Regions from separate parts of the Shewanella glacialimarina genome, predicted to be linked through region 1. Evidence: riboswitches for the same ligand, from Rfam matches in the RefSeq annotation. Region 1 holds a riboswitch; the other holds the start of a gene.

Region 1 (15,602 bases):
AATTCGAGCAAATGAAAGCCTTACTCGATACACCGGGCACGCTATATGAAAGTCAGCGTAAAGTGGTTGAGGTAATCAAACAGGCTGATATGGCATATAGTCAATCAAATCAATATTTCGACTCAAGCTTTGCCGAGCTAAGCAAGTTAATGATTTTAGCAGATCAGCGTTTTAACGACTTTAAAAACGTCGCATCCGATGAAATAAGCACGGCGCAAACCTTAGCGATTGCGTTAGCATTAATATTCATCGTACTTGCTATTATCATTTACTATTTTACCTCTAAAGCCATGCTAGAGCCACTTAGAGCGGTCAATCATGCTTTGTCTCGTATTGCTAGTGGAGATTTATCTAAACGGCTCACAAAGCGCAACGATGATGAGTTTGGCGAGTTGATGGACAATATCAACAAGCTCTCCGATGATTTAACTTCACTATTACAAGATATTAGCCGCGATGCACATCTATTAGATGAATCCGCAATTAACTCACAAAATCAGGGGCAGAAAATTGCTGATGCCGCAAATAGTCAAATTCATCAAATCAATCAAGCGAAACAACTCGCAGAACACATTCATCACAGTTCGAATTTAGTGAATAAACAGACTAATGAGTCGGCTAGCCAGATAAGCCTAGCGTCGGAACAAGGCAAGCATGTAAAAGGTATTGCTGATGATAACCGTGGTCGAATTGAACGGTTATCAACTGGGTTAATCGACTCGGTTAACATCATGAATAGCCTAAGTAAAAACAGCGATAACATTGGTGGAATATTAGTTACTATCAGCGCTATTGCAGACCAAACTAATTTGTTGGCCTTAAATGCGGCAATTGAAGCGGCACGAGCGGGTGAACACGGAAGAGGCTTTGCCGTAGTCGCCGATGAAGTAAGATCCCTTGCCTCAAGAACTCAATCATCTACCGCTGAAATTCAAACCATGATAGATGCCCTGCAGCAAGAAACGACAAATGCGGTGAAAGCGATTACCCAAGGACAAACCCAAGCTAACCAATGTGTTGAACAAAGCCAGGCACTACATGATGCAATCGAGCATATTGAGTCGGCGCTGTTAACCATAGATAAAATGAGTCAAAGTATTAATCAAGCGGCACATGAACAGGTCAGTTTTAGTGAGCAAATTGAGCATACTATGGCTGAAACTGCAGAGTCTGCGGAACATAATGCAGAAGAGTCCTCAGCAATGGCGAAGCGAAGCAAGGAATTAAATCAATTAGCCCATTCATTAACCACATCTGTTGAACGGTTTAAGTTATAGTTTTTTGAGAGCTAAAGCATTTGAGTGTTAAAGACGACATTAAGTGCGCTAGGTATTTAATGCTTAGAGATAGAAGTGAAATGATATTGTGGTAATTAGTAGAGACTGTAACTAATTTTGTGTAACTGCTAATCAAAATGTCACTTTAATATTAGATTTTTAAAGTGACATTTTTATCATGCTAGCATACCTGGGCTAATCCCATAAAAACTCTCTAAAGTGCTTGCGGCAAACCGACTCATAGGTTTCATTGCCACCTATCGCCACTTGCTCACCTTCTTTCATTGGTTTGCCATCACCGTCTAAACGTACCACCATATTGGCTTTGCGACCACAATGGCAAATCGTCTTTAGCTCAACTAATTTGTCAGCCCAAGCTAACAAATATTGGCTACCAGTAAATAGCTCTCCTTGGAAGTCACTTCGCAGCCCATAACACAATACAGGGATATTTAAATTATCTACCACATGAGTCAGCTGCTTAACCTGTGCTTTTGACAAAAATTGGCTCTCATCGACAAGTACACAATGGATATGTTTCTGTTGATGTGATTGACCAATAATATCACTCAAATCATCGCCACTGGCAAACACTTGCGCATCAGTTTGTATACCAATTCGTGATGCAACAATGCCAACGCCATAGCGATCGTCAATTGATGCTGTCATAACTAACGTGTGCATGCCGCGCTCGCGATAATTATAAGAAGATTGTAATAATGAGGTCGATTTACCCGCGTTCATCGACGAATAATAAAAATACAGTTGCGCCAAAATAATGTCCAATATTGTTGCTTTACTAAATTCTACTTTGATATGACCATTAACCACAAATAATAATGCCGCTCAATGAAGATTGAGCGGCATTATTATTCATTTATGAGTAACGGCTAGCGACGTGCAAAAAAAGCCAAAGCGAACACGCTGATCACAAACACAAGACTACAAGCTAATAATCCACTGATTAATGAGTCAGTAAAGCCAAGCACTGTATAGCCAATAATACTGATAAACGCCACAATTAAGGCATAAGGTAACTGAGTAATCACATGGTCTATATGATGACAACTGGCCCCTGTCGATGACAAAATAGTGGTGTCGGATATAGGTGAACAATGATCACCAAAAACAGCACCTGCAAGCACAGCCGACAGCATAGGTAACATCATATTTGAGTCGCTTCCCATTGCCATATCGGCAGCAATTGGCAACATAATGCCGAAAGTGCCCCAACTTGTGCCGGTTGAAAAAGCGGTAATGCCTGCAAGAATAAATAACACCACAGGCAATAGCTCAAAAGGAATTGAACCCGTGACTAAGCTTGCCATATATTTACCGGTTTCTAGCTGACCAATAACTCCAGCAATAGACCAGGCAAACAGTAATATATAGATAGCGGGTAACATTGAACGCGCACCAGTAACCACACCTTTAAAAATCAACCCCATCTCTAACTTTTGAATAAAAGCTAAAATTAACGTAATACTAAAACCAATGACTGAGCCATAAAATAATGATTGGCTCACTTGAGTATTTTCAAAAGCGCCTAAAATAGTAAAGGCTTTACCATCGGCTGCAAGTACATCTGCACCGCTAGTTATCATAAAGTAAACTGTGGCAACGATTAATGTCAAAATGGGTAAAAATAAACCTATTACTTTCCCCGTATCAGCTTCAGGCAGGTCAGCGTTTGCACCAGGGGGAAGGCCTTTAGATTCATCATAAAGCTCACCTTTTTTGGCATTTAATTCATGTTGGCGCATAGGGCCGACATCAAGACCGAACAAGGCAACACATAATAATAATAGTAACGCGAATATGGCATAAAAATTCATCGGGATCATTTGGACAAACACACTCAAATGACCTGACTCAGCAAAACCATGCGCGGTTAAGATGCCCCCTATCAAGGCGATAATATAGGCTCCCCAACTTGAAATAGGTGAAATAACACAAATAGGTGCGGCTGTAGAATCTAATAAATATGCCAATTTAGCCCGCGATACATGGTATCTATCGGTAATAGGTTTTGAAATTGAGCCTACCACTAAACTGTTAAAATAATCATCAATAAACACCACACAGCCTAAAAATATGGTCATTAACTTGGCATCACGTTTACTGCGAATATGCCCTTTAGCCCAATCAGCAAACGCCCTTGCTGCACCACTAACGGTTATTAAAGCGGTTATCATGCCAAGCATGACTAAGAAACCTAAGATTTGTAAATTCCAGCTATTTAGCGCGCCATCACTCCAAACCAACCCTTGAACTGTGTTGAGCAAAAATAGACTACTATCCCCTAAAGAGAACTGTGTAAGTAATAATGCGCCGACCACAATCCCCACGCCAAGGGACAGTAAAACTTTACGGGTGATAATAGCCAAAACAATGGCAACAAGAGGTGGAAGTAAAGATAGTGCCGAATCGGCATGACTAAGTACGTTCATTATTTATTCATCGAGTATGTATGAATGGAGGCGACTGAACCGGTGTAAGGTAATGTTATACCTTAGAGACACCTGTCCTATCAGTAGCGCTCCATAGTAATTTATCTTTGTCATCCCGACAAAAAATACTATGGCAGTGCTGCACCTATTTGGCGACAACACCAGCTGTATTGACCGATATCAATAGCAACTTCGGCATTAAATCCTTTCAAGGTAGATCACAGGCATCACCCTACTCACCTTTACTATTATTTAATGCACCTCTACTTAAAGGGTAAAAATGCGAGCACATAAAAACATAGCGGCCGTAAGGTTACCACCCTACGGCCGAATATTGTGACACACATCACATTTACAACAAATTATTCAGTGCCGGAATAGCCACAAATAAATCAGCTTCTAGTCCATAATCAGCTACTTGAAAAATTGGTGCTTCAGGATCTTTGTTAATAGCGACAATTACTTTAGAATCTTTCATACCCGCAAGGTGCTGAATTGCGCCAGAAATACCGACTGCAATATACAAATCAGGAGCAACAATTTTACCTGTTTGACCGACCTGTAAATCGTTAGGGACAAAACCCGCATCAACTGCGGCGCGCGAAGCCCCAACAGCGGCACCTAACTTATCTGCAAGTTGCTCTAGAATAGCGAAGTTTTCACCGCTACCCATTCCACGACCACCAGAGACAATAATACCAGCATTGCCTAATTCAGGACGAACTGACTCAGTTAAGCTTTGTGATACAAACTCAGTACGCGCATTAATCACTTCGTCAATATTGGCTAATTCAGCACTGCCAGTTGAAGCAACCGCATCAAATGCACTTGAACGTACTGTCATGACTTTTTTATCATCTAAGCTTTTCACTGTCGCTAATGCATTACCTGCATATATTGGACGTATAAATGTATCTGCGCTTTCTACGTTAATCACTTCAGATATTTGCGCCACATCTAATAAGGCAGCAACACGCGGTAACGTGTCTTTACCTACGCTTGAGGCTGCGGATAAAATATGTGAATAGTCTGCAGACAAACTCAAAATTAACTTAGCTAAGTTTTCGGCTAATTGGTTAGCATATACAGCTGAGTCAGCCACAATGACTTTGTTAACGCCAGCTAATGTTTGCGCCATTTTGGCCGCTTCACTACATTGAGCTCCCGCCACTAAAATGTGAATATCACCACCAATTGCAGTAGCCGCTGCAACCACTTTGGCTGTGTCGGCTTTTAAATGCACATTATCGTGTTCAGCTAAAACTAAAATGGTCATATTAGATCACCTTCGCTTCGTTTTTTAATTTTTCGACAAGTTCTTCAACAGAAGATACCATGATGCCAGCTTTACGTTCTGCTGGAGGCGTGACTTTCAATACGGTTTGATGTGCTTTCAACGTTACACCTAAGTCAGAAATAGATAATACTTCTAAAGGCTTACGCTTAGCTTTCATAATATTTGGTAATGAAGCATAACGAGGTTCATTTAAACGCAAATCAACTGTCACAACCGCTGGTAATGGCATTTTCAAGGTTTGTAAACCGCCATCAACTTCACGGGTTACCACAATAGTCTCGCCATCAATTTTAACTTCAGAAGCAAAAGTGGCTTGTGGCATGTCAGCAAGTGCTGCCAACATTTGGCCTGTTTGATTGTTGTCACCATCAATAGATTGCTTACCAAATATCACCAGTTGAGCCTGTTCTTTTAGCTGAACGGCATGCAGTAACTTAGCAATTGAGAGTGATACTAACTCTTCTTCGGTTTCAACATGGACGGCACGATCTGCACCTAAAGCCATTGCCGTTCTTAATTGTTCTTGCACCGTTTTCGGACCAACGCTAACAACAACAACTTCAGTCGCAATTCCAGCTTCTTTGAGGCGAACCGCTTCTTCAACTGCAATTTCACAAAATGGGTTTAATGCCATTTTTAGATTGGCTGTATCAACATTTGAATTATCAGCTTTTACTCTGACCTTTACATTGGCATCAACGACGCGCTTTACAGGCACCAATATTTTCATAGGGTTTCCTTCCTACACCTTGTCTATAGACAACACATTGGCCAATGCCAATGCAAGATAGCTCAACTTTACGACCTGTTAACGTTAACGTCAACCTAAGTTAAACGCTTGTTTGAAAAAATATAGCATACAAATTGGCAAGCTAAAGTAACATTTTTCACTTATATGCACCCATAATGTCGTTTTTAACAGCCTTTTTAGGCTAATTAATAAAATAAGCTTATTTTTGATAAATTAAATTGATCAAGGCTCAATATCTTTCTATTATTACGGTTATTGATAAATACTATTTTATTAATTTGTTATTAACTTATTTGAATGTATTGCTCAAAAATAAAGCTTGATGTTAAAAGTTAACCTCGAAGGAATTATTTCTAAGGAATGAGATATTTTTGATTATGCTTTTAGTACTGACATGTATCAATCAACATTAATGAACATGATATGCTGCACGTCTTCATTCAACGTCAGAACTAACAAATAAAAACTATGTAAATTCCAATTCATTAGGACGTTTAATATTATGAGTGATTTTTTAGATATTTTAACCCATGGTCGTCGTTTTAAAGCTGCTGTAAAAGAACTCAGTATTGAAGATCTTAACGATCTTGCTGCGAAACTTGATAAAATTATCGTTGAACGTGAAGAAGAAGCCAAAGCAGATGAAGCGGCAAATGCCGAAAGAAATGCTCTTATTGCTGGCATTTTAGCTCAAATCGAAAACAGTGGTTTATCGATTGAAGATCTTGGCGAAGTCACAGCAAGCAAATCAGCACCTAAAAAACGCGCTCCTCGTCCAGCAAAATATCAAATCACCTTAGACGGTGAGTTAATTCAATGGACTGGCCAAGGCCGTATGCCAACGGTATTTAAAAAAGAAGTTGATGCTGGTAAATCCATGAGTGCCTTTTTAATTCCTGGCATGGAATAATAGTTCAAGCATTAATAATAAACGCTTACTTCGGTAGGCGTTTTTTTTAAACAAATTAAAGTTTGCCTTTACCTCTAATAAAGAGAGAGTAAACTATAATTAAATTGAATTAAGTGAGCACATCTATGTTTTCGCCTATCCTTAAAGTGTTAACCCTTTCATCTTTATCTTTATTATTAACAGCTTGTGCAGGTGACTATGCCTTTAACAGTAATCTTGATCCCAAAGCGATTAATGAATATTTTAAAGTGGGTGATGTGATTGTTTATGAAGGCAATAACCAGCCCAAAGGTCATTATGCCATTATTGGTTTAGCTGAGGGTGAGGTTTGTCAGGAGCAATCAAACGATGCACCTGCATCGATTCAAGATGCAAGAACTGAAGCCCGTAAAAAAGCTGCAGATATGGGTGCCAATGGCATTATTATCAAACAATGCTTGATCATTGAAGAACAGGATAAAGCCTGTGTTAGTCGCAGTTTGTGTATTGGACAAGCCATTAAACACGAGCAAGAAAAATAATATTTTATTTTAGTCATTTTATCGCTGCAATATCAGACTTTATTATATTGCAGCTCTTTTTTATACCTAGTTGATAAGCCATCATGTTTACATCTCAAATTAGTGCAGTCGCAATTTGCCGAACCCCTTATAAACAAAAATTTGGTATTCCTCGCCAGCCAGGATTAGTCGATGTAAAAGGTTATATTGAACTTGCTCCAGCGTTAAATACTGTTGATGCAATTAGAGGAATTGAACAATATTCTCATCTATGGTTATTATTTTGTTTTCATGAAAATTTAGCTCAAGGCTGGAAAACAACCGTTCGTCCACCTCGTTTAGGTGGCAACGAAAAACTGGGTGTATTTGCGACACGTTCAACTTTTAGGCCAAACGGTATTGGACAGTCTGTGGTTAAATTACACGGTATTGTGAAACGAAAAGGCAAAGTGTGTCTTGAAATATCCGGCATGGATTTATTAGATGGCACGCCTATTATCGATATAAAACCTTATATTCCCTTTTCAGATGCCATTACAGACGCCAAGGGCGGTATAGCTCAGGAGGCGCCTGAGTTAATAAAGGTTGTTTTTTCTGATAATGCAAGTATTCAGTTGTCAACACTTGCAGAAAATGAAAAGTATGCTCAATTACAGCCGCTAATTAGTGCAGTATTAGCCCAAGACCCCAGGCCTGCTTACAAAAAAGCAAAAGAGGATCCCAAAATCTATCAAGTTGCCCTATATGATCTTGATATTTTGTGGCAGGTGATTGATAACCAAATTATCGTATTAACGTTAAAACCCACGTCTGTGGTTTTACTTGATGAGTAAATGAGGACAGAACGTTGGCATTACTCGATTACCAAAAGCAGCAGAAAAAAAGACTGTCCTGGATGCCCTGGCTTTACTTCAATCTCAAGCCAAAATTATTAGAGTGGGTAACGCCCTGGCAGCTGGATATTCAAACTAAATTAACTCAGCTTGAAACCATTAGCATTGGTCAGCAATGTTTTATTGCGCCTGAAGCAGAGTTATTTGCAGAGCCTGGTCGAAATATTACTATCGGCGATAAATGCATGATTGCTGCTGACGTATTTATGCACGGCCCTATAACGTTAGGCGATGAAGTGGCTATTAATCATAGTTGCAGTTTAGATGGTGGTCAGGCAGGTATTCATATTGGCTCACAAACTCGCATTGCCAATAATGTCACTGTGTATGCTTTTAACCATGGCATGTCACCCGACTCGCCTATTTATCAACAACCAACATCATCAAAAGGCATTATAATAGGTCAAGATGTGTGGATTGGCGCTCAAGCGGGTTTGGTCGATGGCATCACCATTGGTGACAAAGCCGTTATCGGCATGGGCTGCATTGTGACTAAAGATGTCGCCGCATACGCTATTATGGCTGGTAACCCAGCAAAAGTGATTGGTGATAGACGTAATAAATAACCCTTATCTACCGCAAAACAATAATTTAATGTCTATATCCCAAGTTGTTAAAGTAACTTTGCTCAATGGCTAATAATCAGGTGACATAAACGCTTCAAGTGCTAAAATGACCTCCATTGATTTTTACTCATAATGGATACCGGAATGCGAGTTAGTAAGTACCTGCTTTCAACACAAAAAGAAACCCCTGCAAATGCAGAAGTCATTAGCCATCAGTTAATGCTACGTGCGGGTATGATCCGTCGTAATGCGTCAGGTTTATACAGCTGGTTGCCGTCAGGTTTACGAGTTCTTCGTAAAGTCGAAGGTATCGTGCGTGAAGAAATGAACAATGCAGGTGCTATAGAAATTCTTATGCCGTTAGTCCAACCTGCTGACTTATGGATGGAAACTGGCCGTTGGGAAAAATTTGGCCCGGAACTACTCCGCTTCCAAGACCGTCATAACCGTGATTTCGTATTAGGCCCAACTCACGAAGAAGTGATTACTGACTTAGTACGTAAAGAATTAAGTTCGTACAAACAGTTACCGATAAACCTTTATCAAATTCAAACCAAATTCCGTGATGAAGTTCGTCCACGCTTTGGTGTTATGCGTGCTCGTGAATTTTTAATGAAAGACGCTTACTCATTCCATTTAGATCAGCAAACCATGGATGAAACTTATCAGTCCATGTATACCGCTTATAGCAATATTTTAAGCCGTATGGGATTAGAGTTCCGCCCTGTTCTTGCTGATACAGGCTCAATTGGTGGCAGTGTTTCGCATGAGTTTCATGTATTAGCTAACAGTGGCGAAGACTTAATCGCTTATTCTACTGGCAGTGATTATGCAGCGAATATAGAGAAAGCTGAATCGCCAATGCCGACGCTAACTCGTCAAGATCCGACTCAAGAGCTAAAGCCAGTCGATACGCCTAATGCAAAAACTATTGCTGAGTTAGTTGAACAGTTTACCCTTGATATCACTAAAACGATTAAAACATTAATCGTTAAAGGCGCATCAGAAGACGCACCTTTGGTGGCATTAATTGTGCGAGGCGATCACGAACTTAATGAAATCAAAGCCGATAAACTTGAAGCGGTTGCATCACCTTTAGAGTTTGCCACTGAAGCTGAAATTCGAGCGGCTGTAGGTGCAGGACCAGGTTCTCTTGGCCCTGTCGGATTGAGCATGCCAATTATTATCGATCACAGTGTGGCGGTGTTAAGCGACTTTGCCGCTGGTGCAAACCAGGATGATATACATCTCTTTGGTATCAACTGGGAGCGTGACTTACCTTTAGCGGTAGCTGCCGATATTCGTAATGTGGTCGAAGGTGAAGCAACACCAGATGGTCTGGGCACCTATGCAATGGCACGTGGTATTGAAGTGGGTCATATTTTCCAATTAGGCACTAACTATTCAAAATCAATGAACGCGACTGTACTTGATGAAAATGGTAAAGCCCAAGTATTATTAATGGGATGTTATGGTGTAGGAGTTAGCCGTATAGTGGCTGCCGCTATTGAACAAAACCATGATGACCGCGGGATTATTTGGCCTGAATCAATTGCACCATTCCAGGTCGGTATTTTACCTATGAATATGCATAAATCTCATCGCGTTGCAGACATGGCTGAGAAACTTTACGCTGACTTACAAGCTGCTGGTATAGAAGTACTGATGGATGACCGTAAAGAGCGTCCTGGGGTTATGTTTGCCGACATGGAGCTGATTGGGTTACCTCATGTTATCGTTATTGGTGATCGTAATATCGATGAAGGTGTATTTGAATATAAAAATCGCCGTACAGGGGAGAAACAAAACATTCCTTTCGATCAAATCATGACGTTCTTATCCGCTGTGAAATAGTATTGAACCAACTGATTTAAATACCTTAATATATAAAAACGCACTTTAGAGTGCGTTTTTTATTTTGCCTTGATAAATATTTCAATTTCGAGGCCTTTATTTAACTCTGACACAATATTTAATCGCCCACCTAATTTTTGAGTCACTAAATTATACACAATTGACATGCCTAATCCGGTTCCCCCCAAATGTCTAGCTGTCGTAAAAAAAGGCTCAAACATCCTATCCTTAACTTCCTGGCTTAATCCTTTACCATTGTCCTTATAAAACATTTTAATTTCGTCACCGTAAACCACTGCCCCTAAAATAATGGTTTTGTCACCGATGAAATCATCTGGGTAAGCATGGCGAAAACAATTCGATACTAGATTTGTAAATATTTGAGCAATTGCACCAGGATAAGACTCAACCATGATTTCTTCCGCTAATTGAATATCCAAATTAATGTTCTGCTTGCGGGTTAGCGGTCTTAATGGAGTAGAAATTTGCCCTAAATATTCGGTTAAATTAAAGTATTCTTTCTCTAAAGTCAGTTGATCCGCCGCTGTTCGCTTAAAGTTATGCACCAATTCCGCTGCACGGGATAAATTACGTTCGATAAGCAATAAACCATCACTCATAGTACTGATAAAATATTCAAACTCTTTCTCATCTAATTCACCAGCAGAAAATAATTTTTTAAGCTTATTCAGCTCATCAATACAATGACTGGTTGAAGTGACTGAAATCCCTAAAGGTGTATTGACCTCATGCGCCACACCGGCTACCAAATTACCGAGTGCGGCCAGTTTTTCACTTTCTATCAAACTGGCTTGAGTCGCTTTTAAGTGTGTTAAAGTTTGCTGCAATTCTTGGGTACGAGACGCGACTATAGTTTCTAATTTTGCATTAAGTTCCTCTAGCAGCATTTGCTGGCTACGTACTTCATTTGCATTTACTGCCCGACCATATAAATCAGCTAATGCCGCAACAAAAACCTCTTCATCTCGGCTCCATGACCTCATTTGGCCACGATGCTCACAACATATAATACCAATCATTTTACCTGCGTGACGAATTGGACAATCTAACATTGACACAATCCCCTGAGGAATTAGATAGATATCGGTAAATTCAGATGTAGCAGAATGCTGAAAGACATCATCAGCAGCAATCGTTCTTTCAGAATCTAACGCATGGAAGTAGCGAGGCAGTTGAGCGCGAGTTAACGTAATATTCTGTTGCTGTGATTCATTATCTAATAACAAAAAACACGAGATGGATTGCTTATCTTCCGATAGCAACCAAATACCCGCTCTTTCGACTTTAAGCCCTTGACAAACCGACGAAATAATAAGTTGAGAAGCACTGTTTAAGTCGCCTTTATCAATCAACACTGATTGGCTTACAGTAAATAACACCTTCTCAAGGGACGCATTCATGTCTTAATCTACTGTTTTTGCGCAATCAGGCATATCACGTTGAATAGCAATAAACCTATCCATCAACTCAAGGCTTGCATCACACATTTTAGGGTCAAACTGCTTACCCGATTGCTCATTTAAATACTCGATAACCTTTTCAACTGGCCAGGCATCTTTATAGCTACGTTTTGATAACAGTGCATCAATAACATCCACTATAGCCATGATGCGTCCCTCTATCGGTGTTTGCTCGCCAACTAAGCCTCTTGGATAACCTTGACCATCCCAACGCTCATGGTGAGTGTAAGCAATTCTAGCGCCCATTTTGGCAATAATGCGATTAGAAGCAGCTAATAAGTCATACCCCTTTTCCGCATGGGTTTTCATTATTTGCCATTCTTCGTCAGTTAATTTACCCGGTTTATGTAGAATGCTTTCCGGTATGCCGATTTTACCTACATCGTGCAAAGGTGCTGCATAGCGAATAGTCTCAATAAAATCATTACTAAGCTTCAGATGCTCGGCAAGTATTTCACTCATCAATGCGACTCTGCGGACATGTGCCCCGGTCTCTTTACTGCGCTGCTCAATCGCATCACCAATGATTAAAATAAGTTCTTTTTGTGTTTGTTGTACGTTTTCCTTACCGGCAAGGTTTTCAAAGGTGAGACTAACGTTAGCGGCAAATAACTCTAAAATCCTGACCTGCAAAGGTGAAAGAGCAGCATTGTGCTCTAGATATAATATACTTGTTACATCATTACCAAACTCGTAAAAACCAACATAAATATTATCGTGCACAACCGACGTTTTTAATGCGATAGCCTCAATGATATATTCTTTAACATCGCCTGGTAATGACTCAACACTGTCTATTTCACTGTAACTCACCAAACTACCAGTAGCAGCAAGTAAGTTCATTTGAGTGTCTTGATATAAGTCTTGATGATAACTGGTTAAATATAGTGCTGAACTGTCTAAACTAAGTAACTGTAATGTTTGTTCTAATACCGCACTACCAAAGTGATGCAGTGTACTACTACGGAGCACTGAGGAGGATGCTGAGATGACTTTCTCCATTCCACGCTGACTTTGCTCAATGGTTTTAATATCACGATATGAACGTAATGAGGTATACACACACGATTTTAATTTTGCAGCTGTTAACTCGGTTTTCGCTTTATAATCATTAATATCAAAATCTCGAATCACTCTTTCTTCTGGAGCACTTCCTGGTTGGCCGGTTCTTAAAATAATACGGGTCGAATGATTATTTAATTCACCGCGAATACGCTGAATTAAATCAAGCCCTGCTTGATCATTTTCCATCACCACATCGACAAACGCTAATGCGATATCATGTTCATCACGAAATAAATTAAACCCTTCTTCACCGCTAAAACAGGAATAAAAAGCCAAGCCACGCCCATCAAGATTAAACTGACTTAACGCAAACTTTGTCACATCATGTATACCGGGTTCGTCATCAATAATAACGACTTTCCATGGCGGCAATTGGACTTTAGGCTTTAAAGTCGTATCCTCGCCTTTTGGCATATCTGCAGATTTTTTAAACAAAGCCAATGGTGTCTCCTTTAACTTTTTTCTAACTGTGTGTCACAAACACCAGAAAAATGCGTTTTTATTTTTATTATCTATTAAGTTACCTACTAAGGTAATAGCTGATTAAACGCCCTCTTGTCAAAGAAAAGCTACTAAAAGGTTAAGTTTTGTTTTACCAAGGTGAATTTGAAATCAGCCAAAAAAACTTATCCGACTAGTGCAACAAGTTAAAACAAGACATACTCTTAGTTAATCTTTTCTAACCTAGGTGTAGTGATAAATTGTCAATTGGACTTGTACTTGGTGGTGGCGGTGCCCGCGCGGCATATCAAATTGGTGTATTAAAGGCTTTGGTGCAATTTTATCCTAGAAATAGTCATATCCCCTTTGATGTCATTTGTGGCACATCTGCAGGTGCTATTAATGCAACATCTTTAGCGACTCACGCCGCGTGCTTTCATTTAGGGGTAAAGAAATTAGATTGGGTATGGCGTCACTTTAAAACACAACAAGTTTATGAGTCTTCAGTCGGTGGCGTTGCTAAACACTTATTAAAGATGGCAATTAAAGGTTTACAGCATGAAAAAGTGAATACCGATGCAGCAAGCTTACTAAACAATCAACCATTACGTGAGTTATTGAATAAACTAATAGACTTTGATCGTATCGAAAGAAATATACATTTAGGTGCATTGAAAGCGATCAGTGTGGATGCTTCTTGTTATAACAATTCGCTGTCATATAGTTTTTACCATGGTCATCATTCAATCGAGAACTGGAAGCGTGCCCGAAGGCAAGGGAAACGGAGCCAGTTGAATACTGATCATCTGCTTGCTAGCTCCGCAATCCCAATGGTGTTTCCTTCTATAAAATTAAACAGAGCTTTTTTCGGTGACGGTTCTGTTCATCAACTTTCGCCCTTGTCGAGTCCTATCCATCTAGGGGCACAGAAATTATTCGTGATTAATTTGGATAGTCCTCATAAACACAAAGATGTCTTACCAAGTCATCACCCAAAAACAGCGACAATAGCAGGACATTTATTAGATACTATATTTTCAGATACGTTAAATAGCGATCTTGAACGTCTACAAAGGGTAAATCACACTCTAGATCTTATCTCTGATGAAGATAAAAATAAGCTAAATTTACGAACAATAGACACATTAGTGATTAAACCAAGTGAAGATCTAGGTATGATAGCTGCAAAGTATTACCTAGAAATACCTATCGCAATCCGTTATTTACTCAAACTGTTTGGCATACATCAACAATCAGATTCAAGTATTGTTTCTTACCTATTATTTGAAAAAGCTTATACAAGCGCACTTATTGATTTAGGTTACCAAGATGCTATGACTCAAATAGATGACATAAAAGCCTTTTTTGACATACCAGCATAATAAATAATACCAAAGGTAAACTTTCACATTGATATGTCTAATTTGATGTACCTGGTATTGTCATATTTTATTCATCTTATTCTGATAATATTTTTTTAGGTTAGATTTATAACCTTAATATAGTCATACAAAATATTTCACCGGGTTGAACTAAAGATTTCGCTTTAGCTTTTAACAGACTTTAGGTAAAAGGGAGACTGTACTAATAGCAGTATAGTTTTATTGGATAGTTGAAAATGGCACACACATTTGAATTTGATGAAGATGATGCACCATGGGGTGACAACATCAAGGGAAAACAAAAATCTAAAAAGGTAAAGCAACGACGAAGAGATAATAAGCGTAGCTACTTTGATGATACTGCAATGGAGTTTGCACCTGCTAAATTAAAGTAATTTAATAAAAATTTAACAGTAATTAACCATCAAGTTTAAAAAGCAAGTTGCTATCAACTTGCTTTTTTATTTGATAGGGTGATAAAGATATGCATCAGTAAATCCACCATCTTAGAAATTTCAATGCAGTGCACTTTACATCTAAATTCAATTTAGAAACCTTAGGGTTTAATCTAACAGACATAAAAAAGGAGCCGGCGGCTCCTTTAGTCACTTTTTGTAGACAAATATTAACAGATACTTTATAGATACAAAATTGTCGCTAAACCTAAAAAAGTAAAAAAACCTACAACGTCTGTCACTGTGGTTAAAATGACTGAGCCTGACAATGCCGCATCTT
Region 2 (15,602 bases), 960 kb from region 1:
ATACCCACGGGCCAATTTCTACAGATGATGTTAATCAGCTTCTTAAACAGCCTAATTTTGCTATGCTGTTTCCGATCACGCCTGCGATAGACAAAGCGGTTAAAGAAGTGAATGCCCTGTGTGGCCAAAAACCGGGAAATCACGAGCTGTTTTTCACTATTGCTGAGCGTAAAGATGGCAGTATTAGCATCAGCATTAGTGACGATAAAATGCAAGCAACAATGAAAATCACTTCAGCTTGGGGCGGTAAAGATATTTTACTAGCCGATGTACTCAATAATCTTAAAAGCAACAAAATAAAAATGGGCTTAAGTAAGCCTAAAATTATGGCGTTATTACAAAGATTAGATATTTTACCTCCTGGTGAGTTTTGCGAAGGCGAAATTGCCATCGGTAAAGCTGCAATAAATGGCGAGCATGCAATTTTAACCCGTAAAGTACCGCTTGCTCGAGAACGCTTATTACAACCGCAAGAACGCGAAGATGGTACCGTAGACATGCGCAACTTAGGCGCATTGGTTACCGTTAAACCCAATGACATATTAATGATAAAGCAACCGGCAACCTCTGGTGCGGCTGGCTATAATGTGCATGGTGATACATTAAACCAAACACCTGGTAAAGATAAGTTAATGATGCCTGGTAACGGTACAGCTCTGCATCCTAATGACCCCAATAAACTTATTGCTACGGTATCTGGTCAACCGGTCGAAAATAAAAAAGGCATGCAGGTTGATGATGTATTACAGATTAAAAATGTTGATGTAAATTACGGCCATGTAAACTTTAAAGGCAGTATATTAATTACCGGTGATGTACATGAAGGTATGCAGGTAAAATCTAGTGGTGATATTACCGTAATGGGTTTTGTTGACTCCGCCAGTCTTGAGGCAGAGGGTGATGTTATCGTCAGTAAAGGGGTTATTGGTCGCTTAATTAAAGAACAAGAATTCAGTACTAAAATTCATGCCCAAGGGCAAATTTGCGCCCAATTCGTTCAATATTCAAATCTCATCGCCGAAGGCGAAATCCTGGTGACCAAACAGCTTTTACATAGTCATTCTGACTCAGGTAGTACTATTACAGTAAGTGATGCCCAAGGTCGACGAGGAGATCTTGTTGGTGGTAAAGCCACCGCAGCAAAAGGGATACGTGCAGTTGCTTTTGGGGCTACCGCGGGGACTAAAACTGAACTATTTTGCGCCATGCAGCAACAAGAGTTGAAGCAAGAGTTAAAAGCATTGGATGAGAGTGTCAAGCAGCTTGTGCTAGCAGGTCTTGATATTGAAGCAAGACTTCGCAAGCTTCCGCCCAAAAAAGACTGGCAAAACGATGCAGGCATGATTGAACAAGTCAAAATGATGCTAGATCAAAAAAATCTTATTGCTGCAGAACGTTTGAAAGAAGAAATTGAATTTGAGCAAGTTAAGAATGAAGTAAATGGTTATTACGACCGATATTTTATTCGTGCCGAGAAACACATATTTGCCAATGTTGAATTACATATTGGTAATGCTCAAAACCGCACTCAGCGTGAACATGGACCGAGCTCGGTCAAAAATATTAATGCAGAAATCAGCTTTGATTACAGTCGCTAATGCAACCAGCTGATAAAACTATCAGATCCATTATAAATTGGCCTGCCATCGTGTTGCTGCATCAACACGATGACCTCGTCTATATTGCCGATCAATCAGCTTGGCTAGAATATCTTGATCATGAAGCAGCTAATCTAGTCGCTGAAGATAAACTCATTGATAGCACAGGACAATGCTGGCTAATGACCGAATCTATTAAGCAGCACACATTAATATCTAGCACGCCAATCAGCCTTGAGCAATTTATTACCATAGTGCAGCGATTCGCACAATTACAAGGACAGTGTTGCAGCAGTAAATTAATCTTCTCAAACTTTCAACAGGGCTTTGCAATCATTGAGCAATTAGATTGATTAAGCTAGATTGATTGAGCAATTGATTGAGCTATTGTCAGGCCTCTGGCAAAATAGCGACAATTTTACTGAGTAAGTTTGAGAGTGTGCATGGAGTTATTAAATATTGAGTGTCTTGGTAAACGGCTACGTTTAGAAGGCTCAATGGCCGGTTGGCAACAGCTATATTGGGACAACCAGTTGGTGTCACAAAAATCAGCCTCACCCAATAACCAAGCGTTTCACATTCATCAGTTTGAATTGACCTCACAATCAACCCGTCCACTCTCAACGCCATCGGCTAAGCAAAACACCGACGGTTTAGAAAATAGTGCGCTAGATGATGTCATAATTGATAACATTCAGACCAATGCGATTCCAGTAAGGCTTGAAGTCGATGTTAAATGGCAGCCTTTTTATCTTGAATACTGCGTGTTAGTTGACGAAGAGCAAATCAGCCAAGGCCAACGTACAACCAAAGACATTGAACAACAAGTCCCCGAAATAGCCGTACCTAAAGCTAATAAAATCAGTATGGTCGGTTTAGCGTCACTAGGGTTTAAGCTTTTAAAAAGCGCTAAAGTGGTCAAAGCCTTGTTCGCAGGAGCCAGTGTTGCCGCTTATTCATGGCTATTCTCTATTGAATTCGCCCTCGCCTTAATTGCCTGTCTAGTATTCCATGAATATGGCCACATTAGAGCTATGAAGCACTTTGGCATGAAAACCAAGGGCATCTATTTAATCCCCTTTATGGGCGGTCTAGCCTTAAGCGATGAGCGCATTAACACTCGCTGGCAAGATGTGGTCATCTCCATCATGGGTCCCACATTTGGCTTGTTTTTGTCTATCGCTTGCTTGGTAGCTTACTGGGTCACGGGCAATGTTTTTTTTGCCGGCTTAGCCGCCTTTAACGCGTTACTCAACCTGTTTAATCTATTGCCTATTCTGCCATTAGATGGTGGCCATATTTTAAAAAGCATCAGCTTTTCGATGAATAGCGTCACAGGGTTAATCGCCTGTGTTGCCGGAGCCGCTATTGGGGTATTTATCAGTTACAGCTTAGGCTTAGCCTTGTTAGGTTTCTTATTATTAATTGGTAGTTTGGAGATTGTTTTTGAATGGCGCGGTCGTCACCAAAGCCATTTGTTACCGCTAGACCGTTATGGACAGATCTTTTCAGCTATTTGGTATTTGCTAACCGTTAGTGCGTTAATTGGCATTATTTGGGTTATTGCGGGTACGGGTGATGATATGTTGCGGATGCCACTAGAGATACTTAAGAGTTAATTGGAGGATTACTTAGTCGGTTAATTCAGACTAATATCTCATGTTTACTAATTGCCTGCCGCAGGCCTTAGTGCAGATAATCCAGCGAGACGCCAGTTCTTGATTTTAAAATCAGCGTCCCTGTGGGCTTAACCAAAACATCTCTGTTTTGGATACTCGCTGGCTCATCTGCACCTGAAATTTCATCTCTTCGATTTAGCTTCACTCGTAACGACTACCAAAAGCAAAATATGAAGATAAATTTAGTGAATCTTTGAATGATTCATTTGAATTGAGGACATCGAGACTCTTTACTCCGAGAACCCGTGAGCTTGGCATGGATGTCACGCTAGCTTTCGTTGGGCCAAGAACGGCCCATCGGAAGCGATAGGGATTTTTGATAATGGCGAAGCAGACTACAAAAACGGCTAAAAGCTGGATCGATCCCCATCGAAAATATGCGTTTTTCAGCATTTTTCGTTTGGGGCGCTGGGTGTTCCAAGAGGGAATTACTGTTGATTCCCTCTTGACCGGTGCAGGATGGAATCCTGCGATGTTGCTTCTCTCTTTTTATAGAATCAAGTCAAATACCACGACTTACCTCGGCCGTTTAGGCCGCAAAACAAAACCAAACTTAAAGCTCGAATACATTAGTCATCACTTTATACAACTCAGTCCCTTGATGCACAGACGCCGAAGCAAAGTGCAAAATCGGCACGCAGTCTTTATCTAAACTCAGCGGTGTAACCGCTTTGTCTGAACCGTATAAATCCAACCTCAGCATATTGACTAAAGATTGCCCTGCTGCCAATGGCTCACCGACTGTGGCGCAATACTCAACCATGCCAGATTGCGGAGCATGAAACTTTTTATAATCTTTTAGATAACAGCCATAACGCGACAGTTTTGCAGGTTCAATAGCTTGTTTAATCACCCCACGATGGCTTAAATAAGCCAAAATACCATTGGCATCGACTAAAGCATCTGCCATATCAATCCGCTCTTGGCTAGCCAGCTCAAGGGTAAACGCTGCCACTGGCACATCAAAATGACGGCCTTTACTCGCGGCATAATCGGTTAGTTGCCACCAGGGACAAAACGCAGCCTCATCCATGGCGCCGCCAAAACTGTTAGGTATGATCAAACTGTATGGAATAGAGAAAAACTTAGCTGAGTCGAGATCATACTCAGGACAATACAGATGCTTACAGGATTTAGGCCCTGTATGTAAATCAAGCACGATATCGGCTTGATGAGCCAATGACTGCAAACTCACCGCTAATCTATGACCTGTAGTGATGCCCCAAGGCTGTTGTAGCTTGGTGTGACAAGCCTCAATTAGTGTTGCCTTAAACGATTTAATCAGCTCATCATTAGGTAAATCTTGATGCTGTTCATACCAGGCAGCTATGTCGATTTTATGTTCTAAGTACTCACGGTTCCAATTAACACCGGTTATTGGGTCAAATCGGCCTAGGGTAAACTCACCACTTTTTTGATTAATACCCAGCGGGTTGGCTAAAGGAGCAAGCACAATATCCCCTAAAACCTCAAGCTCTTCTAACAAGGTCATTAGTTGATAAATTACCGCATTACCTTGCACTTCAGCACCGTGCACGTTGGCTTGAACGTATACGGTCGGTGCGCTGCTGTCGATGCCTTTAAAAGTGAATAAAGGCACATCAAGGGATTGCCCAGCAGCGAGTTCACCTACATTCAGTGATGTGCGCAATGCTTTAGTCATCATTTGCTTTGTCATAGGTTACTCGAAAAGATTTTGATGTAATGCTTTAACAACGTCTGCCGCTTGAGTTTCATCAATTAATACACATAAGTTATGCGGGCTAGCACCCTGGCATATCATACGGACATTGTATTTTTCTAACACTTGAAATACTCGGCTACAAATACCCGCTGTAGAAGCAATTCTGTTACCAATAATCGCCACCAAGGCTAAGTTATCTTCCACTCTTACCCGGCAATGTTGTGATAACTCTTGCAATAACGATTCACTTAATAAGCCCTGGCCGCTTGAGTCAGAGCCTGTTTTATCTAATGTTAGCGCCACGTTCACCTCTGATGTGGTGATCAAATCTACCGATATTTTATGGCGTGCTAATGTAGCAAAGGTTTCAGCTAAAAAACCCTGGGCGTGAAGCATTTGCAAGCTATGCAGATTTAATAATGTTTGGTCTCGGCGTAATGCCACCGCGCGGTAAACTGGCGTATCTTCTACTTGATGACGGATCCAGGTTCCACCCGCTTCAGGGTCTTTACTTGAACCGACAAACACCTGAATTTTCTGGCGAACAGCTGGAAGTATCGTTGCTGGATGCAATACTTTGGCACCAAAAGTAGCCATTTCAGCGGCTTCATTAAAACTGATTTCAGCAATCGGGCGGGCATTAGGCGCCAAACGTGGGTCGGTGGTGTAAATGCCTGCTACATCGGTCCAAATTTCTACCGCATGGGCAGATAAAGCTTCAGCTAATAAAGCGGCTGAATAATCACTGCCGCCACGACCTAATGTTGTGGTGCGGCCCTGCTCATCTGCCCCAATAAATCCCTGGGTAACAATAATACTGGTGCTTAATAGCGGTTGTAAAAAATCACTCGATAAATGAGCAATTTGTTCAATTTGAGGTTCGGCACGACCAAAATGGCTATCGGTACGAAGCACCTGGCGTACATCAAAAGCCTGGGAAGATGCGCCCTTTTCACGGATAACAGCAGAGAATAATACCGACGAACAATGCTCTCCCATAGACAGCAGCTCATCCATAGCCGCTTTACTGCGGTCAAGAATTAATGACTCACTTAACACAGACATCCGGCTTAAAAGCTTATCAATTTGCGCAGCAATGTCCTGTGGCTGACTCAATTCATCAATAATACGATATTGAATTTGGGCAACTTGTTTTAGCAAGCTTAGACGACGTTCGTCGTTGACATTAGCACTGGTAAGTTCAACTAATAAGTTGGTTACACCGCTAGATGCACTGACCACCACTAAACGGGTATTAGGATTGGATAAAACGATATCAGCACAACGACTCATCGCTGAGAAATCAGCAACAGAGGTTCCGCCAAACTTGGCTACAACTAATTGATTTAACGACATATAATACACTCCGAACTAAACTTCGTTCGAAGAGCCTGGTGCAAAGATAACGCACCCTTAAAGAAGGGAAACAGCAATCACCACCAGAAGCTCTCCACCAAATAACAGGTGACAATCGCTAGGATTCAACCTAATCGACCGATAAATAAGTTAACCAAATCTTATTGTATCTCGGCGTTAATCTCCCTCGTAAGCTGTCATGGGAATTGGTCTTCCTCAAGCTTACTACCTAGTTAACGCTCCTCTTCTGTGCCTCCCTAAGGAGGGACCAGCAAAATAACAATAAACATAGGGTTAAGTCAATGCGCAAGATTGCAAGTTGAGTAAAAATAAACAAATGCATTATTTGCAGTAACGTACAATTAGGATTTGGCAGTAAAAAAGCGATTAGATGTGGTTTTGGGTAAGTTATGTGCAGGATAAAGATGACATTGTAAATGCAGAATGTTAATAGTGAGGTAAACAGAGCTTTAATATAAAATCAGTCGTTGGTATTAGCTCATTACACTCATTTGTTAAATTTATTGTCTCAATTAAAAATTAACAAATGAAAATAAAATGGTTTAACAGAATTCAGGGAAATCACTGACTAAACGTAAACGTTGATTAAAGGCTCCCATTTGCACCTCACTTTTGTGCTGATCAAAGCAGGCTACAAGCGATAACAAGCCTTGATTAACATAGTAAATTGCATGTTGTTTAAACTCTCGACCTAACTCAATAGCTTGATTTTTATCAATAAAAACAGCCCAACTTTTTTCAACATGTGACAAATCAGGTGCGACACCCATTAAGCAACGGTAAGGGCTTTGATATTGAAGGATTTTTAGTTGGAGTTCACGATCTAATAGGCGGTTTTGACTTGGGGTAAGTAAGCACCCTAATGGGTTATAAGCAGTAATAATAGCGAATGAAAAATCATGGGATAAAGACTGAGTCAGCAAAAAGTGCGTTTGTTGATAGTCCTGCCACACAGTATCGATAACATTTTGCATAACAAATCCCACTAAATAAGCCCAAAAGAGTGTAGCAGAAAGGATTTAATAGCGAAAGAAATGTAAATCCCATCATAAAAAAATATATAATTAACCATTTTAAATCAATTAACTAAATACAATATCACCCATTTTTTATACTTAATAAATTATTTATTTTAACATTTCATTTGTTAACAAATACAAATAAAGGGTACAATAACCTTCAGTTACTGATTGATCGTCACAAAAAGCAGCTTTTAAGGCTAATTCTTTACGATTAATACTATTAAGCTAAGACTTTACCGCCGTAAAATGACTGCCATATTGTTAAGTGTCTGTCTAAAAATTTCATTTTAGTTATGTCTAAATAGGAACTTTTAACTATCTTTAGGTTCACAGTCTACAGCGGCACGTATTGTTGCCACGATGAAAGGTTTTTAAGTCTTAGTAAAACTCACTCTAAGCTATTGCTTAAAATAGCAATTAAAAACATTAGAGAATGAGAGAGTGTTTAAATTCAAGGCAGACAATGTTAAACACCAATAATCCAGAATTTCTAACGTATGCAATTAAGCGTACGTAAACGCTAGCCCAATGCTAGATAACAAATTTTATTAATTTTTAGGTAATTTTATTATGCAAAATCCACATATTTTAATTGTTGAAGACGAAGCTGTAACCCGTAATACCTTACGTAGCATATTTGAAGCTGAAGGTTATGTTGTTACTGAAGCTAATGATGGCGCTGAAATGCACAAAGCCATGCTTGAAAATAAAATTAACCTCGTGGTGATGGACATCAACCTGCCAGGTAAAAATGGTTTGTTATTAGCGCGCGAACTTCGTGAAATCAACAATATTGGCTTAATTTTCCTAACCGGTCGTGATAACGAAGTTGATAAAATTTTAGGACTAGAAATTGGCGCTGATGATTACATCACTAAGCCATTTAACCCACGTGAATTAACCATTCGTGCGCGTAACTTATTAACTCGTGTAAACAGTGCCGTCACTGAGAACGAAGAGAAAGGGTCTGTTGAATACTACCGTTTCAATGACTGGAGTTTAGAAATTAATAGCCGCTCATTAGTGAATCCACAGGGTGAATCTTACAAGTTACCACGCAGTGAATTCCGTGCCATGCTTCACTTTGTAGAAAACCCGGGCAAAATACTAACCCGTGCAGATTTACTAATGAAAATGACTGGCCGTGAGCTTAAGCCACATGATCGTACTGTTGATGTCACCATTCGTCGTATTCGTAAGCACTTTGAAAGCTTAGCTGACACGCCTGAAATCATCGCTACCATCCACGGTGAAGGCTACCGTTTTTGTGGTCACTTAGAAGATTAATTATCGACCATCACATATGGGTACGATAAAATAAAACCGAGCCTATGCTCGGTTTTTTTATGTCTGAGGTTATTTTTATGATATGAATTAGGCGAGTTGATTTATCCTCCTATTCTGATGATTTAAAGTTTATATAATTTGATTCCGTTATGCCTCATGCCTAATATACTGCTGACTAACATTAAATGGATTAATCCTTCATGGCCAATAAGTTACTATTACTGACGCGCGAAAATGAAATTTACCGTGAATTAATAAACCAGTGCAACTTACCCGATTTAGTCATCTTAAATGACGAGTCAGACAGTATTATTGAAGCCGATATTTGGTTTGCAGAACCCGCCCTTGCTGCACCATTAATTAGCCAGACTAAAAATTTACGTTGGCTGCAATCAACCTTTGCTGGTGTAGATAAACTCGTCATACCAACACTGCGACGTGACTATCAACTGACTAATATTCGCGGTATTTTCGGCCCATTAATGAGTGAGTATTTATTTGGCTATTTACTCGCCCACCAGCGTGAGCACCTAAAATATAAACAGCAACAACAGCAACAAATTTGGGCTCCTGGGCGTTATAGAACGCTACAGGGGCAACATTTACTGCTGCTTGGCACAGGTTCAATTGCACAGCATATTGCAGCAACGGCTGAGCATTTTGGGATGACAGTAACAGGGATAAATCGATTAGGTACTGCAACCTATGGATTTGATCGGGTCGATAGTATTGATAACTTAGCTCTACACCTCAGTCAAGCCGATGTAGTGGCCAGTATTTTGCCTAATACCCCTGACACCGATAATATTCTCAACCAGCAAACCTTAAGCTTACTAAAACCAGAAGCCATCATTTTCAATTTAGGGCGTGGCAATGTGCTCGATTTAGATGCACTCACAGTTCAATTGAATCAAACACCAAATCAACAGGCTATTTTGGACGTATTTAGTCAAGAACCCTTACCTAAAACGCACCCAATTTGGTCTTGTGCTAATGCTATTATTACTCCTCATATCGCTGCACCGAGTTTTCCCGAGCAAATTGTTGCACTATTTAGCAGCAATTATCAGTTATGGCAAAATCAACAACCATTAAATTTTATTGTCGATTTTGATAAAGGCTATTAAAGATCAGTGGCTTAATTTAGCTATTTATATTGCAGACAGTATAAAAACAATAAATGTCGTATTTTTATCCAAAAAGTTATTGCCAATGATAACTGTTTTCATTTAGAATTAGATTCATCCAAGGGAATGGCTATATTGATATCCCTTTTTCATCTGAGTTCTAGAGGCTAATATGTACGTTTGTCTTTGTCATGCAATTACAGATAAGCAAATTAAAGAAGCAGTTCGCCAAGGCGATTGCTCGTTAGCTGATGTCAGAAAGCGTTTAGGTGTTGCCGATCAATGTGGTAAATGTGCCAGAATGGCGAGCCAGATTATTAGCACTCAATTAGAGTTCGAGCCAAACTTCTACGAAGTGGCCTAAACCACAAGATTATTTAAAGCCCCTAATTCAATAAAAATGCAGCCAGATGGCTGCATTTTTGTTTATGGGTTTGATATGCATTTATTATCCCGAGCTGAGGTTACTTATAATTTATCAGCGCAATATTTTAATACTGTTAAAAAAACAGCGGTGTTGAATCTTCAAACTCTTTTATCATTAACGGATCATATTGCCAGACCTGATTAATTATATCTGCCGTTAATACTTCACTAGGGCTGCCATCTCCCACAACAACCCCTTGGTTCAAAATCACTAATCTATCCGCATAACGAGACGCGAGATTAAGATCATGCAATACCACAATAACTGAGTAGTTATGATCAGTAGCTAAACTCCTTGCCAGAGCTAACACCCTGTGTTGCTGCGCTAAATCTAACGCTGACGTGGGTTCATCTAACAGTAAAATAGGTGAACTGCCAGCTTGAGCAAGCTGAGCCAATACTCGTGCTAACTGTACCCGCTGTTTTTCCCCTCCAGAAAGCGTAGGGTAACGACGGTATTTAAGTGCTGATAACGCTACTTTATCTAATTGTTGATCGACTAAAACATTACCTTGCTGCAGGCTTAGCGTCAGTGGATATAAACCCATTTGTACCACTTCAAATACTTTAAAAGGAAATGTCAGTGAGGCATGCTGTGGCAATACCGCTAATGACTTAGCCAGTTGTGCGCGATCCCAGTCCTTAAGCGGACGTCCTAAAACAGTTATTTGTCCGCTAGCTAAAGAGACTTCTTGGCATAAGCTTTTTAATAAGGTTGATTTTCCTGCGCCATTGGGGCCGAGTAACGCGGTCACTTGTCCCGAGTGCAGTTCAAGATTAACGTCTCGAAGAACAGCTTTATTCGCTATATTAACCGACAAATTAGTCATACTGATGGTGGCAACTCGAGCGGCAGTATCGGCATAATTGCTTACACTGTTTGGGAGAACACAATCATGACTCGAACGGCTATGATCATTAACGCGATAGTCAGCAGGGCATAAACTGGCTGAACTTAACGCATCAAGGTTGGTGCCCATTGTGGATGAGTAAGATTTCATGGATAAATATTTCAGCATATTAACCTAACTTATTACGCTGTTTAAGAAGCAGAACAATAAAGAATGGTGCGCCGAGTAAAGCGGTAACTAACCCTACAGGAAGCTCAGATGGAGCCACGATTGAGCGAGCCCCTATATCAGCAATAACTAGCAAGGCAGCGCCTAAAATAGCACTTAACGGTAATAACAAACGATGATCTGGGCCAATCAGCATTCTGACTAAATGCGGCACAACCAAACCAATAAAGCCAATAATCCCCGTTGCAGCGACAGCAATTCCCACCCCTATTGCACACAGTACAATTAGCTTAAATTTGAGTTTATCGACATCTAAACCTAAATGTCGAGCTTCTGCTTCACCGAGTAATAATGCATTAAGTGCCTTAGCATTTTGATTAAACTGCCAACTGATCACTGCCAGTGCAACTAAACTCAGGATCACATAATGCCACTGAGCACCAGCAACTGAGCCCATTTGCCACAGGGTTAAATCCCGTAATGCCATGTCACTGGCCATATAGGTGAGTACGCCAATACCCGCCCCGGCCAAGGCTGCAACCGCCACCCCTGACAGCAATAGTAATACCACTGAAGTACCGCTGGGGCTTGCAGCTAAACGATACACCACTAAAGTGGTCAACAAGCCTGCAAAAAAAGCACTGAAAGCCACTAAATATTCGCCGCCATGTGGAAATAGCACTATACAAATCGCCGCACCTAAAGCGGCACCGGATGACACACCAATAATGCCAGGGTCAGCTAAAGGGTTACCAAACAAGCCCTGCATGACAGCCCCGCATTGAGCAAGCGTTGCCCCAACAGCAAGTGCTAGCAAGGTGCGTGGTAAACGCACATTATTAATCACTAGCTGCTCGTGAGGAGCGACACTGGCAAAGTCTTGCTGGGTCGCCCAATTCACCATGGCATTAAAGCTAGTCATCGGACTAATTTGTAACGGCCCAATGCTGACCGATAGCAGGCTGGTGACCATCAATGCGGTGCATAAACAAGGCCAAAGCCAGCGTTGATTTTCCATGATATATCCTAATAAAGCCGACTTTTTTTGATATAAATCATGATGATTTTTTTATTGTCATAAAATCACTGGCAAGCTGGTCTGCCGCCAATATGGCACTTAAACCGAGTCCACCGAGTAATGCTTGAGATGGCAGACTTTTAACTTGGTTCTGCTCACCCGCTGGGGTGTGTTTAAGTAATGGCATGGCTTGAAGTAGTTCATTAGCGGGATCGGTTGACTCAGCGTCACTGCGGTTTGAAATAAGAATCACATCGGGTTGCAGCGCTAAAATGCCTTCCTGTGAAACACTTTTGTAGCCGTCAAAGCCTGCAATATTTTGTCCACCCGCTAAGTTGATAATAATGTCAGCGGCGGTGCCATTACCGCCTACACGAGCTGGTCTGTCGGGTTGTAATAACAAAAACAGCACTTTTGGTGCCTCGCCTAATTGGGCTATTTGCTGCTGTTTGGTATTCAATCGACTAAATGAAAGTACAATTTCTTTCTTTAACTCAACCGCCTGCGCCTTACGGGACAGTAACTCCCCTATTTGATCAACATGACTTAGCAGCTCAGCCTCAGTCTCTGCACTAGGTAAACTCACCACCTTAACGTTTGCGCTACTCAGTACCTCAAGCGTACTGTTAGGCCCCATTGCATCTGAGCCGATGAGTAAACTCGGTGAGAGTGCCAAAATACCTTCCGCAGACAACATTCGGTGATAACCCAGCTTTGCTACAGAATCTAGCGCAGCGGGTATATGACTTGTAGAGTCGACACCCACTAACTCATTACCAGCGTCTAAAGCTAACACAAGTTCGGTGATGCCAGCGCCAGCGCTGACAACCCGATTTTCAGCGATTGCAGCTTGGCTAAAAATAGCTGCTTGTCCAAAAACGATGCTAACAAGCAGTGCGGTCATCCTCATCATATTGGTGGGTAATGACTTGTTTGAACTCAACACAGATAGCTGTTGTGTCTGCGATAACTGGGGTAGCTTGAACATAACTTAACTCCGAATAAATAAATCGTGCTGAATCGCCTATATGATGGCTACCGTTACGGTTCCATTAAAATTTGAGTATTACTAATTTGTTGTCGTTGCAATAAGGCTAATAGCGTCATTAGCGGCTGAACAGGCGCATTCTTATCTGCTGCCACCACCACGCGGATATCAGGGGTATCATTCAATATATGAATAAAAGCGGCTTCAAATTGATCAAAATCAGTAAATGTTTCACCGTCTAATGCCCAGTACGGCTCAGTGGCTAAAATATTGATCGCGATATGCTGCTCCTGAGACAAGGCTGTTAATTCAGAATTAGCTTCAGTAGGTATATCGACGGGTAATGTCAGCAGCTGGGTATTTGCCGTCAGTAATAAAAACACCAACACAATAAAGATAATGTCGATAAGTGCGGTTAAATCTATCCCAGTACTAGATTGTCCAGCAGGTGTCTCTGCGCAGATCATCTATTTGGCTCCGTTAATTCAGTTGTCATTGGTGTTGCTGCATTAGTCATCTGGGCGCGAACAATAGCTGATACTTTTCGATAGGGTTCATCACAGCCAATACTTAACGCCTGGTCAAAACCTTCTAGCCACAAATTCAATTGATTTAATCCATGGGCGATATGGTTACAACGCTTGTCAGCCCACAAACCCAATAAATTCGACAAGGTAATTGCGGGTACGGCAATAATCAATCCTGCCGCTGTGGTATTCATCGCAAGCCCCAAGCCAGTGGCTAATTGTGACGGGGTCACTGGGCCATCTGATAGTCCTAATTGAGTGAACATTTCAATCAGCCCAAGTACCGTGCCTAATAAGCCAAGTAAGGGAGTGATAACACCAATAATGTGCAATACCTTTAAACCGGATTGCAGTTTATCTTTTTGCTTTAATAACCACATGTTTAAGATTTCTTCACGCATTAAACGGGGCTGTCCACCATGGGATAACAGCAATGCGCTTCCTTGTGCTAGCATGCTACGGCCTTGGCTTAATAAGGTGATAAGTTGCTGCCGTTTCTCGGGTGTCGCACTGCGGGCTTGTTGCCTTAGCTCTGTCAACCATGCATCACGGTTTAATAACTCGTTGATAATCAGTGCAACACGTTCAAGCACAATTAACAGCGTTAAAGAAGCACAGATAATCATTGGCCAAGTTAGATAGCCTAATTGGTCTGAAAGCTGCAAATATAATGATTGAGACATATTGGTTTCCTCTATTGAGACTAATTAAGTGCAAATTTCACTGGCACTCTAACCGTATATGCATAAGCGGTTTGCGGTGTCGGGGCCGAAAACTGCCATTGCTCAACCGCATCTATCGCTGCGGCATCAAGTAAGTTATACCCCGAGCTATCCACCAGCGTGAGCGATAACTGCTCACCAATTTGGTTAAACATCACTTCCACAGTCGCTGTGCCCTCAAAGCCACGTTTACGGGCTGCTTTAGGGTAATGAGGCTGTGTCGGAGGTGCTAAAAATGTCGGTTGTGGCAAGGCCACTGTTTGCTGTGTGACCCCAAGCGAAGCGGATGCTAAAGTTTTTTGCGTTAAAGTATCCGCAGCAAGGCTAGCCAAATAAGTAAGCGCTGAATCATCGGTATCAGCTTTAATAATCTCAGTATCTATTGCGGGTTGAATGGTAGGTTTAGATAAAGGTTGGACGGTTTTAACCGCTGCCATGACCTTTTCAGGTTTAGCCTCAGGCGTCACCATGGTATGAGCCGTTGATTTAACCTTAACGATTGGTTTAAGGTTAACCGCAGTTTCAGCTATGGGCTCATCAATTTGAGTCGGTTCTTTTGCAGCGTTAACCGTACCTTGAGCTTGAGTGCTAGCTTGCATAGCTATAACGACACTGACCGCTTGCTTTACGCCCATTGCAGCGCCTTCAGATAGCTGAATAGTCGACTCACTTATTTGAGAGGCAAGCACTCCTCCTTGAATTAAAATCGTTATACATCCAAAAGCAAAATATCGTTTAGGTGTCATCAGCAATATTCTTCTACTGTATCTGTGTGGTCAAATATCAACACTTCCCATCAAAGTAAGTCATATTTAGAATGTTTACATTCTTTACAAACATATTAATTACAGCGGGTTATGTTGAAAGATTATATTTAATAAGCAGAATATACATCAACAGTAATGAGATCGCAAATGATAATGATTTTCATTTGATCTATGTTTTGTTATCCGGTAGAGTGTGGAAATAACCCGTCAATGATTACGTTTGGTGCTTAAGTAACCTCACATTTCTGCTCAATAGATTGTTAGCAAAACTGCACTTATCAGCATTGTGATTGCACCGCGTACTCAACAATATTTCAAGTTTATGACTTTAAGGATTTAACAATGACCAAAAAGCCACTCG

The links. A riboswitch is a leader RNA that binds a small molecule or an ion and turns the genes downstream of it on or off. The one in region 1 is predicted to bind lysine.
Region 2: linked by a shared signal. The riboswitch ahead of lysC (lysine-sensitive aspartokinase 3) and the one ahead of FJ709_RS12365 (Na+/H+ antiporter NhaC family protein) in region 1 are both predicted to bind lysine.

Annotation. Positions count from the first base shown of each region.
Region 1 is NZ_CP041216.1:2,851,327-2,866,928, forward strand. Features, by position in the region: gene FJ709_RS12355 (methyl-accepting chemotaxis protein) at 1-1,277, shown strand, start outside; gene FJ709_RS12360 (thymidine kinase) at 1,473-2,051, opposite strand; gene FJ709_RS12365 (Na+/H+ antiporter NhaC family protein) at 2,168-3,727, opposite strand; lysine riboswitch at 3,804-4,001, opposite strand; gene FJ709_RS12370 (electron transfer flavoprotein subunit alpha/FixB family protein) at 4,080-5,003, opposite strand; gene FJ709_RS12375 (electron transfer flavoprotein subunit beta/FixA family protein) at 5,005-5,754, opposite strand; gene FJ709_RS12380 (H-NS histone family protein) at 6,278-6,685, shown strand; gene rcsF (Rcs stress response system protein RcsF) at 6,811-7,206, shown strand; gene tsaA (tRNA (N6-threonylcarbamoyladenosine(37)-N6)-methyltransferase TrmO) at 7,287-8,018, shown strand; gene FJ709_RS12395 (acyltransferase) at 8,081-8,644, shown strand; gene FJ709_RS12400 (proline--tRNA ligase) at 8,789-10,498, shown strand; gene FJ709_RS12405 (sensor histidine kinase) at 10,558-11,919, opposite strand; gene FJ709_RS12410 (DUF3369 domain-containing protein) at 11,923-13,485, opposite strand; gene FJ709_RS12415 (patatin-like phospholipase family protein) at 13,746-14,867, shown strand; gene FJ709_RS12420 (small highly charged protein) at 15,104-15,262, shown strand; gene FJ709_RS12425 (magnesium transporter) at 15,505-15,602, opposite strand, start outside.
Region 2 is NZ_CP041216.1:3,815,943-3,831,544, forward strand. Features, by position in the region: gene FJ709_RS16655 (DUF342 domain-containing protein) at 1-1,598, shown strand, start outside; gene FJ709_RS16660 (DUF4144 domain-containing protein) at 1,649-1,951, shown strand; gene FJ709_RS16665 (site-2 protease family protein) at 2,042-3,217, shown strand; gene FJ709_RS16670 (succinylglutamate desuccinylase/aspartoacylase family protein) at 3,831-4,955, opposite strand; gene lysC (lysine-sensitive aspartokinase 3) at 4,959-6,317, opposite strand; lysine riboswitch at 6,397-6,572, opposite strand; gene FJ709_RS16680 (DUF3293 domain-containing protein) at 6,881-7,312, opposite strand; gene arcA (two-component system response regulator ArcA) at 7,931-8,647, shown strand; gene FJ709_RS16690 (D-2-hydroxyacid dehydrogenase) at 8,848-9,774, shown strand; gene FJ709_RS16695 (bacterioferritin-associated ferredoxin) at 9,947-10,138, shown strand; gene FJ709_RS16700 (heme ABC transporter ATP-binding protein) at 10,275-11,030, opposite strand; gene FJ709_RS16705 (FecCD family ABC transporter permease) at 11,221-12,237, opposite strand; gene FJ709_RS16710 (heme/hemin ABC transporter substrate-binding protein) at 12,275-13,225, opposite strand; gene FJ709_RS16715 (ExbD/TolR family protein) at 13,279-13,692, opposite strand; gene FJ709_RS16720 (MotA/TolQ/ExbB proton channel family protein) at 13,689-14,435, opposite strand; gene FJ709_RS16725 (energy transducer TonB) at 14,456-15,220, opposite strand; gene FJ709_RS16730 (TonB-dependent hemoglobin/transferrin/lactoferrin family receptor) at 15,584-15,602, shown strand, end outside.